DNA from 2 places in the Glutamicibacter sp. 2E12 genome. Region 2 is predicted to be linked to the other one. Evidence: riboswitches for the same ligand, from Rfam matches in the RefSeq annotation. Region 2 holds a riboswitch; the other holds the start of a gene.
The links. Region 2 has a riboswitch for thiamine pyrophosphate ahead of thiO (glycine oxidase ThiO). Riboswitches for the same ligand answer to the same signal wherever they lie in the genome.
Positions count from the first base shown of each region.

Region 1 (4,522 bases), 1.5 Mb from region 2:
CCAGTGGCAGCGAAGCGGGTAGCCAGAGTGCTGGAAAGGGTGCAGCCGGTGCCGTGGGTATTGCTGGTGGCATGGCGCGGGCCGTTGAGCTCAAGCTGAACGCCGTTGGCTGAGACCAGCGCATCGGGGCACTGTGCCCCGGCCAGATGCCCGCCCTTGGCCAGCACCAGGGCATCGTGCTTGGCCGCCAGGCGCTGGGCCTGAAGCAGGGCTTCACCCCAGGAAGGGGCCACAGGCTCGCGCAGCAAGCTGGCCAGCTCCAGCAGGTTCGGGGTAATCACCGTGGCGCGCTCCAGCAGCGAATCAAGGGCCGATTCGTCGTCGAGCAGGCGATCCCCGCTGGTCGCCACCATGACCGGGTCCAGCACGACGGGGGCGTCAACAGTTTCCAGCCAGCTGGTGACTGCGCGGATCACCTCGGCGTTGGCCAGCATCCCGATCTTGATCGCATCGATGCGGATATCTGTACTCACGGCTTCGAGCTGCGCGAGGACGAAATCGCCGCTGATCGCCTGAACTCCGGACACCCCATGGGTGTTTTGCGCAGTCAAAGCGGTGATCACGCACATCCCGTAGCCGCCGTTGGCGGCAATGGCCTTCAGATCCGCTTGGATTCCGGCGCCGCCGGAAGGATCGGAGCCTGCGATGGATAGGATGTTCATTTCGAGGCCTCCCAGGCTGCGACCAGCTGCGCGCTGGCAAGTTGCGGATCTTCGGCGTTGCAGATGGCGCGGACCACGGCCAGGCCTGCGCCGCCGCCGGTGCGGATCGCGGCGGCATCGTCTTGGGTAATTGCGCCGATCGCTACGCAGGGCAGCTTGGCCAAGGCAGCGGCTCGCGCAAAGCCGTCCAGCCCCAGGGGAGCAGGATGGTCTTTTTTCGTCGGAGTGGCGCGGATGGCTCCTACACCGAGGTAGTCGATCACCGAGGCGTCCTTGTTCGCCTGGGCCAATTGCTCATCGCTGGAAGCACTCAAGCCGATGATGCCCTCGCCGATGATCTGGCGAGCCAACTGTACCGGCACATCTTTTTGCCCGATATGGATGCCGTTAACTGCTGCGCCAGCAGCCCGTGACGCGAGGTAGACGTCAATGCGGTCATTGATCAGCAACTGGGCTTTGCCCTCGGTGAGCTTGGCAGCCGCGCAGGCCAGCTCGAAGAATTCCCGGGCGCATTCATCCTTGGCGCGCAGCTGGATCCACCCGATCCCTCCGGCGACGGCGCCCTCGATAACTTCCAGGGTGCTGCGTGGGGTGCAGCTGGCAGTGTTGGCTACTAGATAAGCGCCGTAATTATGCATGGTTCAATTCCTCGTACTTCAAAGTCTTCAGTTCCCCGGGATCGGCAGCCGACAGCGCATCAAGGAAGGCAACTGCGAAGCTGCCCGGACCGGAGCTGCCAGCCAGGGCCTTTTCCGCGGCCAGGCCATAGAAACCGTGGGCTGCGATGGTGGCCTCGAACGGGTCATCGTGGACCGCAACCATCCCGGCGCAGACCGCGCCCAAGGCGCAGCCGCCACCTGTCATCCGGGTCAAGCCAATTCCGTTGGTATGCACCAAGACGGTACGCGTGGCGTCGATGATGGCGTCAGCCTGGCCGGAAATGGCCACTACGCAGTCGTGTTCCGTGGCCAGTTCGCGTCCCGCCGCCAAGGCGGCAGAAACCTCATCCAAGGCATCGACACCGCGCGAAGCAGATTGCCGGCCGGCCAGGGCCAGGATTTCCGAGGCGTTGCCGCGAATCAGGGTCGGGCGTTGCCGGACAATGCGCCGGGCAAACTCCGTGCGCACCGGAAGCGCTCCCACTGCCACTGGATCCAGGACCCAGGGGGTGCCTGCAGCGCTCGCCGACTGCACAGCTTCTTCCATGGCGGTCAGCTGTTCAGTGCTTGGAGTTCCCAAATTCACCAATACGGCTGAAGCTGCCTGCGCGAATGGGCCGGCCTCTCCGGGCAGATCCGTCATGGCCGGGGAAGCCCCGGATGCCAGCAAGACATTGGCGGTGAAATTGGATACGACGGTATTGGTCAGGCAAAAAACCAAAGGTGATTGTTGCCGGTATTTTTGGGCAACTGCATGCAAAGCCATGCGACATCCCTCCGCTAGCGTGAACTAGATCAGGTTCTACGGGTCTTATCTCAGTCGGTTGATCCGACACCCCGTGTCACTGCCATAGAGCGTACGCACAACCGGTTCCGAGGACAAGTTACTTACGCTCGCGCCGCGCCACCAAGGCCTTGAGCGTGGCCGCATCCACCTTCTGCGCGGCCGCCAGCGCCCAGAGGTGATCCACGGCGGCCAGGAGATCTTCACTGGTATCCACCGGCTGCGGCCGCTCGTTGACTACTGTGCCGGCACGGCGCCGGGAGGTGATCAGCTCTTCGGCTTCCAGCTCCTTGTAGGCGCGCGCCACTGTACCGGCAGCGACGCCGAGGTCCGTGGCCAGCGCACGCACAGTAGGCAGCTTGCTCCCCGAGGGCAGATCTCCCAAGGAGATCAGTGAAGCAATCTGCGAGCGGATCTGCTCATAGGGCGGGGTAGCTGCTTGGAGGTCAACACTGATCTGCGTGCTCATGAAGTAGCTGCCGGCTGATGTTCCCGCACGAAGGCGCTACCGGGGCGCTCTAGGAAAATGACTGCTGGGACAACGAAGATGAGCAATGCAAAGAGTCCCAGCCCGGCCGGGAATCCGTAGCCAATGAGCAGCATGGCTACCACTGCACTGGTGTTAACACGCATTGAACGCAGTTCCAGGACCTTGCGGTACCAGATTTCTTCGGCCGACGAGACAGCCCAGGGAATAATTGCCCGGCGGGAGAACCAGACGAATCCAAGATGGGTTGCCAGCAACAGCAGGATCAAGCCTGCAACCATTGTCTTGCCTGGAGGCACGAAGCCCCACAAATAGTCCAGCGGCGGATCGAGCAGAAAATAGGTGCTGGTGGCAAACAGCAAGCCAGCGGCGATGTAGGACCACAAGGGCAGGGGCGCGTGGTACTTGGGTGCTGCAGACGCCTGCCGGGCCACCGTGCTGACGTAGCTGAGATAAAGCGCATTGAGAACGGCATAGCTCAAAGCCGCACCGGCAAAGATCATTAAGATCCACGTAGTTCGCTCATTGGTAGGCATCTGGAGCTCGTCATCCAGTGGCAAGAATGACCAGCCGATTGCAACGCTGAGCAAGGTGAGTGCTGCAGTTACGTATTGCAAGGTGAATAGTTGATCACGCAAACGCGAGAAGGCGGTCCGTTCCCTGGTGGTGGATTGAGCTGAGAATGTAGAGCGCGGTCCCCAGAAGAGCAACGTGAGGGCGACCGCAAGGGCGCCATAGCTAACGAACTCGTACTGTCCATCCGGCGAATTAGCCTGCGAGTAATTGACCACCGACACGGTGAAGGCCAGCAAGACGATGCCGATATTGCGCATCAAGCGGTTGAGCCAGACCGTGCGCAACGCTTGGTTGTCTTCGGCCGAGATGCCGGCCAAGGCAGGTCTTTTCAGGATAACTACGGTAATCACAGCCGCGGCCACGATGATCCCTGCCAGGGCCACGATGAATACCGGGAGCATCTGTGTGCCCGGCAACCGCCCATCATACGGACCCTCCGACGCGTATGAATAGATGCCGTCAAAATCAAAGGTCGTGAATTCCGAGGCCGGAACGCCAACGAGCCCTTCGACTTTGGACGCCGGCCACAGGGAGCCGACCGCGATCAGCAGCAAAAGCCCAACGAAAGCCCCTAGGGCCTTGGGAAATGGAGTTGTCAGGCTGCGGGCCTCTAATGAAGCGGTGCGCACTGGCTGGAGTTCCTTGGGCCAAGTGAACAAGCCGATGAGGTAAACCAGAAGAACCCAGATCCCCGGAGTGAGTGCTTCAGCGAGAGCCGAACCTGAATTGGGCTCGGTCATTGAAACGCGCCAGGTCTCGGACAAATCCCATGAGGTTGAAGCAAAGAATGCGATCAATGCGCACCAGAACGAGTGGGATCGGGCCCGGTCGATAGCTGGTGTTCCACGCCTGTGCGCCACCGAACGCAACCAAACGCAGATGATTGCGGCAACGAAAGCGATGGATATGGCGCTCGCCGAGAACTGGTTCATGGAAATCAATGTATCAACTATTTGATACATATTGAATCCTCCGGCGAATTAAACGATGAAAAATAGTCCCAGTGACGTACGCTCAAATCATGGGTCTGTTTACTTCCACTCCGTTGCCCGAACCGGTCGGTGATTCCGCACCTCCGGTGGACGAGCATCCATCGCGCATAGCAACAGTTCTGAGCCATTTGCGGCGTTCTGCGGACACGCGGATCACGCATCCGCGACGCTTCCGCCTGCAGCAGCTCAAGGCCCTGGAGAAGATGCTCGAAGAGCATCTGGAAGACTTCGTCCAGGCCCTGGCCGAGGACTTGGGCAAGAGTGCCACCGAAGCCAAATTCTCCGAAATCGACGTGGTGCGGGCAGAAATAGATTTCGCCCAGCGCCACCTCGTTGAATGGATGGATTCCACCAGCGTCAAG
Region 1 is NZ_CP188297.1:1,479,509-1,484,030, reverse strand. Features, by position in the region: gene thiD (bifunctional hydroxymethylpyrimidine kinase/phosphomethylpyrimidine kinase) at 1-662, opposite strand, end outside; gene thiE (thiamine phosphate synthase) at 659-1,300, opposite strand; gene thiM (hydroxyethylthiazole kinase) at 1,293-2,087, opposite strand; TPP riboswitch at 2,077-2,171, opposite strand; gene ACP3TE_RS06920 (GntR family transcriptional regulator) at 2,206-2,574, opposite strand; gene ACP3TE_RS06915 (hypothetical protein) at 2,571-4,130, opposite strand; gene ACP3TE_RS06910 (aldehyde dehydrogenase family protein) at 4,190-4,522, shown strand, end outside.
Region 1: linked by a shared signal. The riboswitch ahead of thiM (hydroxyethylthiazole kinase) and the one ahead of thiO (glycine oxidase ThiO) in region 2 are both predicted to bind thiamine pyrophosphate.

Region 2 (4,522 bases):
GGCAAAGTTGTCGCTGCCGTCGATGACCAAGTCATATTCACTGAAAAGTGCCACGGCGTTGGATTCATCCAGCTTTTCATCCACGGTGATGATCTGGACGTTCCGGTTCTGCTCGTGGGCCATCCGCCGCACCGAATCCACTTTCAAGCGCCCTGCATCCTGTTGCCGGTGCATGGTTTGTCGTTGCAGATTGGACAGCTCGACGGTGTCATCGTCGATGACCCCGAGGGTGCCGATTCCCGCAGCGACCAGGTAGCTGGCAATGGGACTGCCCAGGCCCCCGGCTCCGATAACCAGCACCTTGGCGTTGGCGATGCGGCGTTGCCCTTCTTCTCCCACCCCGGGCAGGGACAAGTGCCGGGAGTAGCGCGCCAGCTCTTCCGGTTCCAGCTCCGCGCCGGGTGCGACCAGGGCTTCCCGGCTCACGAGAAGTCACCGACCAGGGTTTGCATCATGCCTTCGGCCGGCGATGAGGCCAGTGCGGTATCGCGGCGCGGGATCCGGCCAGCGAGCCGCGCGGCGCGCCCGGCACGCACAGCATCCTTCATGGCCCTGGCCATGAGCGGCGCGTTGTGCGCCCGGGTCACCGCACTGGCCAGCAGCACCGCGTCGCAGCCGAGCTCCATGGCCAGGGCCGCATCCGAGGCGGTGCCCACCCCGGCGTCAAGGATCACCGGTACCTGCGCGCGGGAGACGATGGTGGAAATATTGTGCGGATTCAGGATCCCCAGGCCCGAGCCGATCGGCGCTCCGGCCGGCATGATTGCCGCAACCCCGGCGTCTTGCAGGCGTTGGGCAAGTGCCGGATCATCATTGGTGTAGGCGAAGACCTGGAACCCGTCGGCCACTAGTTGCTCGGTGGCCGCATGCAGTTCCAGCGGGTCCGGCAGCAGCGTGTGCTCATCGGCAATTACTTCGAGCTTGATCCAATTGGTTTCCAGAGCTTCACGGGCCAGGTGCGCGGTGAGGATCGCATCGCGGGCGGTGAAGCATCCAGCAGTGTTGGGCAGCGCAATCACGTTGTTGCGCTGCAGCAGTTCATACACGTTGCCTGCGCCGGCCGCCGAAAAGTGGCGGATGGCCACGGTGGTCAGTTCCGTTCCGGAGGCCCGCAGGGCGCTTTCCAGGGTGGTCAGCGAACTCGCTCCCCCGGTGCCGAGGATCAAGCGCGAGGACAAGGTGCGTCCGGCGATTTGGAATGGGTCGCTGTGGATGTCCAGCTCGGTGATGTTGCGCGTTTCCATGCCTAGCCTCCCTGGGCCGCGGTAACGAGTTCAATGCTGTGCCCTTCGGCCAGCAGGTAGCTATTCCAGGCGCTGCGTGGAACGACAGCGCCATTGACGGCGGCGGCAACTCCGAGCTTGCTGCCGTCAGCGGCCACCGAGTTGGCGTCCAGTTCCTTGCCGATTTGCGTGCTGATGAATTCGCGAAGGGTGGTTCCTTCGTCCAGGTTCAGTTGCCGTGAATTGAAATTGATGCCGATGCTTGTCATGGTTGCTGCTCCGTTCGGTGAGCGGTCTAGGTTGCGTTGGCAAAGCGGTGGGGATCCACAGCCTGGTGCAAGGGGTGGGATTGGTGGCCGTGGGCGAGATCCGCAGTGAGCGTTGCGCCCAGCGGAGCCAGCAGCACGCCGTGCCGGGAGTACCCGGTGCAGAGCAGCAGCCCTGGATCAAGGCGTCCAAGCAGCGGCCGGTCATCTGGCGTGGCGGGACGTGCCCGGGCCGTTGCTTCGTTCAGCGTGCAGTCGCTGATGCCGGGGACCAGCTTTCTCGCGTTGTCCAGCAGCAGGTGCATCGCGCCAATGTTCACCGCTTGTTGCCGGTCTTCACGGACGCTGGCGCCAAGGACGAGGCTGCCGTCCCTTCTCGGCACCAGATACACCTGTTCCCGGTGCACGATGCCGCGGATGGTGCGGGTGATGAGCGGCGGGCCTGCTGGTCCCTGGATCCGGAGGATGTCCCCGTAGACCGGGCGCAGCGGAAGTTCGTTCAAGCCATCGAGGGTGCCAAGACCGGTGGCCACGATGGTCTGCTCCGCTTCGAGGATTCGGCCCGATGCGGTCCGCACAGCGGTGGTCCGCTTCCCGTCGGTCACCAGTGCCTGCGCCCGTTCCTCGACCAGGTGCGGACGCAGATGCTCCAACAGGATCTTGACGATGGATCGAGGGTCGACCTGGTGGTCATCTTGGCACAGGACCGCGCCGGCAATATTGGCGGCCAAGGCTGGTTCGAGCTTGCGGGCTTGGCTGGGCAGCAGCTTTTGCGCTGACAGGCCGAGGGATATCTGCAGTTCGGCCAGCTCGTGCAGGGCTTCGCGGTCCGCAGGCTCTGCGGCGACAACGAGCGTGGAGTTCTGCAAGTAGTCCGGGCGTTGCCCGGTGGCCGATTCGATGCGCTCGATGAACTGCGGATAGGCGGCATTCGAGGCGGCAAGCAGCTGGTGCAGCGGGCCATTGCCCCAGACCGTTTCAGCTGCCGGGGCCAGCATTCCTGCTGCCGCGTAGCTTGCACCTTGGCCGGGTGCCGGATCGATGAGGGTGACGGTGTGTGCGCGTGATTCCAGCTCGAACGCGACGGCCAGGCCGATTATCCCGGCGCCAACAATGTTGACATGCACAAGGGCACGCTTCCTTCCTACGGCGGCATGACCCGCATCAGGTGTAGCGGTCGGCTCGGTGCCCTCTCAGCCTGGTCGATTCAGGCTCCCGCGGATTACAGCGATTATAAGCATGATGCAGCTCATAAAGTCGAACTTCATTGAACGCAGTTCCGTCATCTTCTGTGATGTACTTGCTGACATGGCATTCCATGACTTCCCTATCGTGCTTCCCCAAGGTTCTGCGCTATCCAGCACCATCATCTCGTTGGAGCAAGAACTCTTGGAATCCAGCCAACGCCATAGCCAGGAGCAATTGCAGCGGCGCTTGCATCCTCGGTTCGCCGAGGTGGGAGCCAGCGGGCGAGTCTATGATCGCGAGGCCATCATTGCCCAGCTGGCCCGGGAGCCGGCACGGGATGCCGGGGCGTTGAAAGTCGAAAGCCCGGTGGCTCTCCAGCTTTCAGACCAGCTGGTGCTGCTGCGCTGGAAGCTGCTCGCCGGTTCCCCCAGCGAACGCAGTTCACTGTGGATCCATGAGCAGGGCCGCTGGCAGCTGCTCTTCCACCAGGGCACGGCCGCCGCTCATCCGCAGCCATCTGCAGGACCGGAGGAAGCCGTGCATGCCGACGGTGAATTCTCGGTGCGCCGGCTGCGCCTTTCGGATGCCGAAGCGGTCTACGAGGCATTTTCCTCGAACCCCGACATGTTGCGCCAAGGCGACGCCGATTCCCCGCAAAAGGCTGAGTCGTATGTGCGCGCACTGCTGGAGGCCGGGGAACGCCAGCAGGCGTTGGCCGTCGCATATCGGGATCGGCTGGTGGGACTGGTGTGCGGTACGGTAGACCCGGCCAATCGGAACGCGTGGATTTGGTATTGGATGAACCAGAATTACCGGGGCCGGTCGCTGGCCACCCGCGCCGTGGCAACCTTAGTGGATTACCTGTTCGACGAGCTGGGACTGTACCGCTTGGAGCTGGGCTTGCGGGCAAATAATCCCGGGTCGAAGCATGTGGCAGAAAGCAACGCCTTCCTGCACGAAGGTGTCGAACGGGGCAAATTCCTGGTTGCCGGAGAACGCATCGATGTGCACACCTACGCACGGTTGCGTACCGATGGCGGCTCTGCGGTCATGCCCTTGCCGTGGGGCACGCAGCAGTAGCTTGGCGGGCATCAAAAAAGTCGCGGAATCCGGTCTTGGATTCCGCGACTTCTTATCTGTCCCTCAGGTTTTGTGATGCGTGGTTAGATGCCTGGGTTCGATGCCGGTGGCGTCGAGTCCGGGCCATTGGTGGCCTGTTGGGCCTCCATCTTTTTCAGCGTGCGGGCCGCAGCATCACGACCGCCGAGGCCAAAGGCCAGAGCCGCTGCCAATGCTGCGCCAATGACGATTGCGCCGAAGGCCATGTTGATGATCGAATCGGCGATACCCATGTACTTCAGGCCCATCGCCACGAACAGCGCAATTGCCGTGTAGCGGATGATCTTCGAAGCAGTAGTGTCACCCAAGAAGCGGCCAATCACATTGGCGATGACGAAACCTGCGGCGATAATTGCTGCGCCGAAGAGGATCTTGCCGCCCAAGGCCAGGATCTCATTGAGGATATTGGTGATCGCTGGGAAGTTCAGCATCTGGGCCGCCATCACACCGAAGAACAGCACGATAGCAATCTTGACGATGCCAGCGATGATTCCCGAAGCGCTCTTGCCCTCGGGAACTACGCCCCACTGGGCAACAACAGTGTCGGTACCCACGCCGTGGAGGGAGGATTCAAGTAGCTGCCCGACGAACTTGGCAATCAGGATACCCACGGCCAAGAGCACCAAGGCCATGATGACCTGCGGGATTGCGGTGAAGACCAGCTGCAGCATCTGCTGAGCAGGTACCGAAATTGCCGCGATGCCCAGAACCTGCAGGGCTGATATT
Region 2 is NZ_CP188297.1:2,932,191-2,936,712, reverse strand. Features, by position in the region: gene ACP3TE_RS13825 (ThiF family adenylyltransferase) at 1-426, opposite strand, end outside; gene ACP3TE_RS13820 (thiazole synthase) at 423-1,244, opposite strand; gene thiS (sulfur carrier protein ThiS) at 1,247-1,492, opposite strand; gene thiO (glycine oxidase ThiO) at 1,519-2,616, opposite strand; TPP riboswitch at 2,614-2,718, opposite strand; gene ACP3TE_RS13805 (GNAT family N-acetyltransferase) at 2,729-3,757, shown strand; gene ACP3TE_RS13800 (mechanosensitive ion channel) at 3,841-4,522, opposite strand, start outside.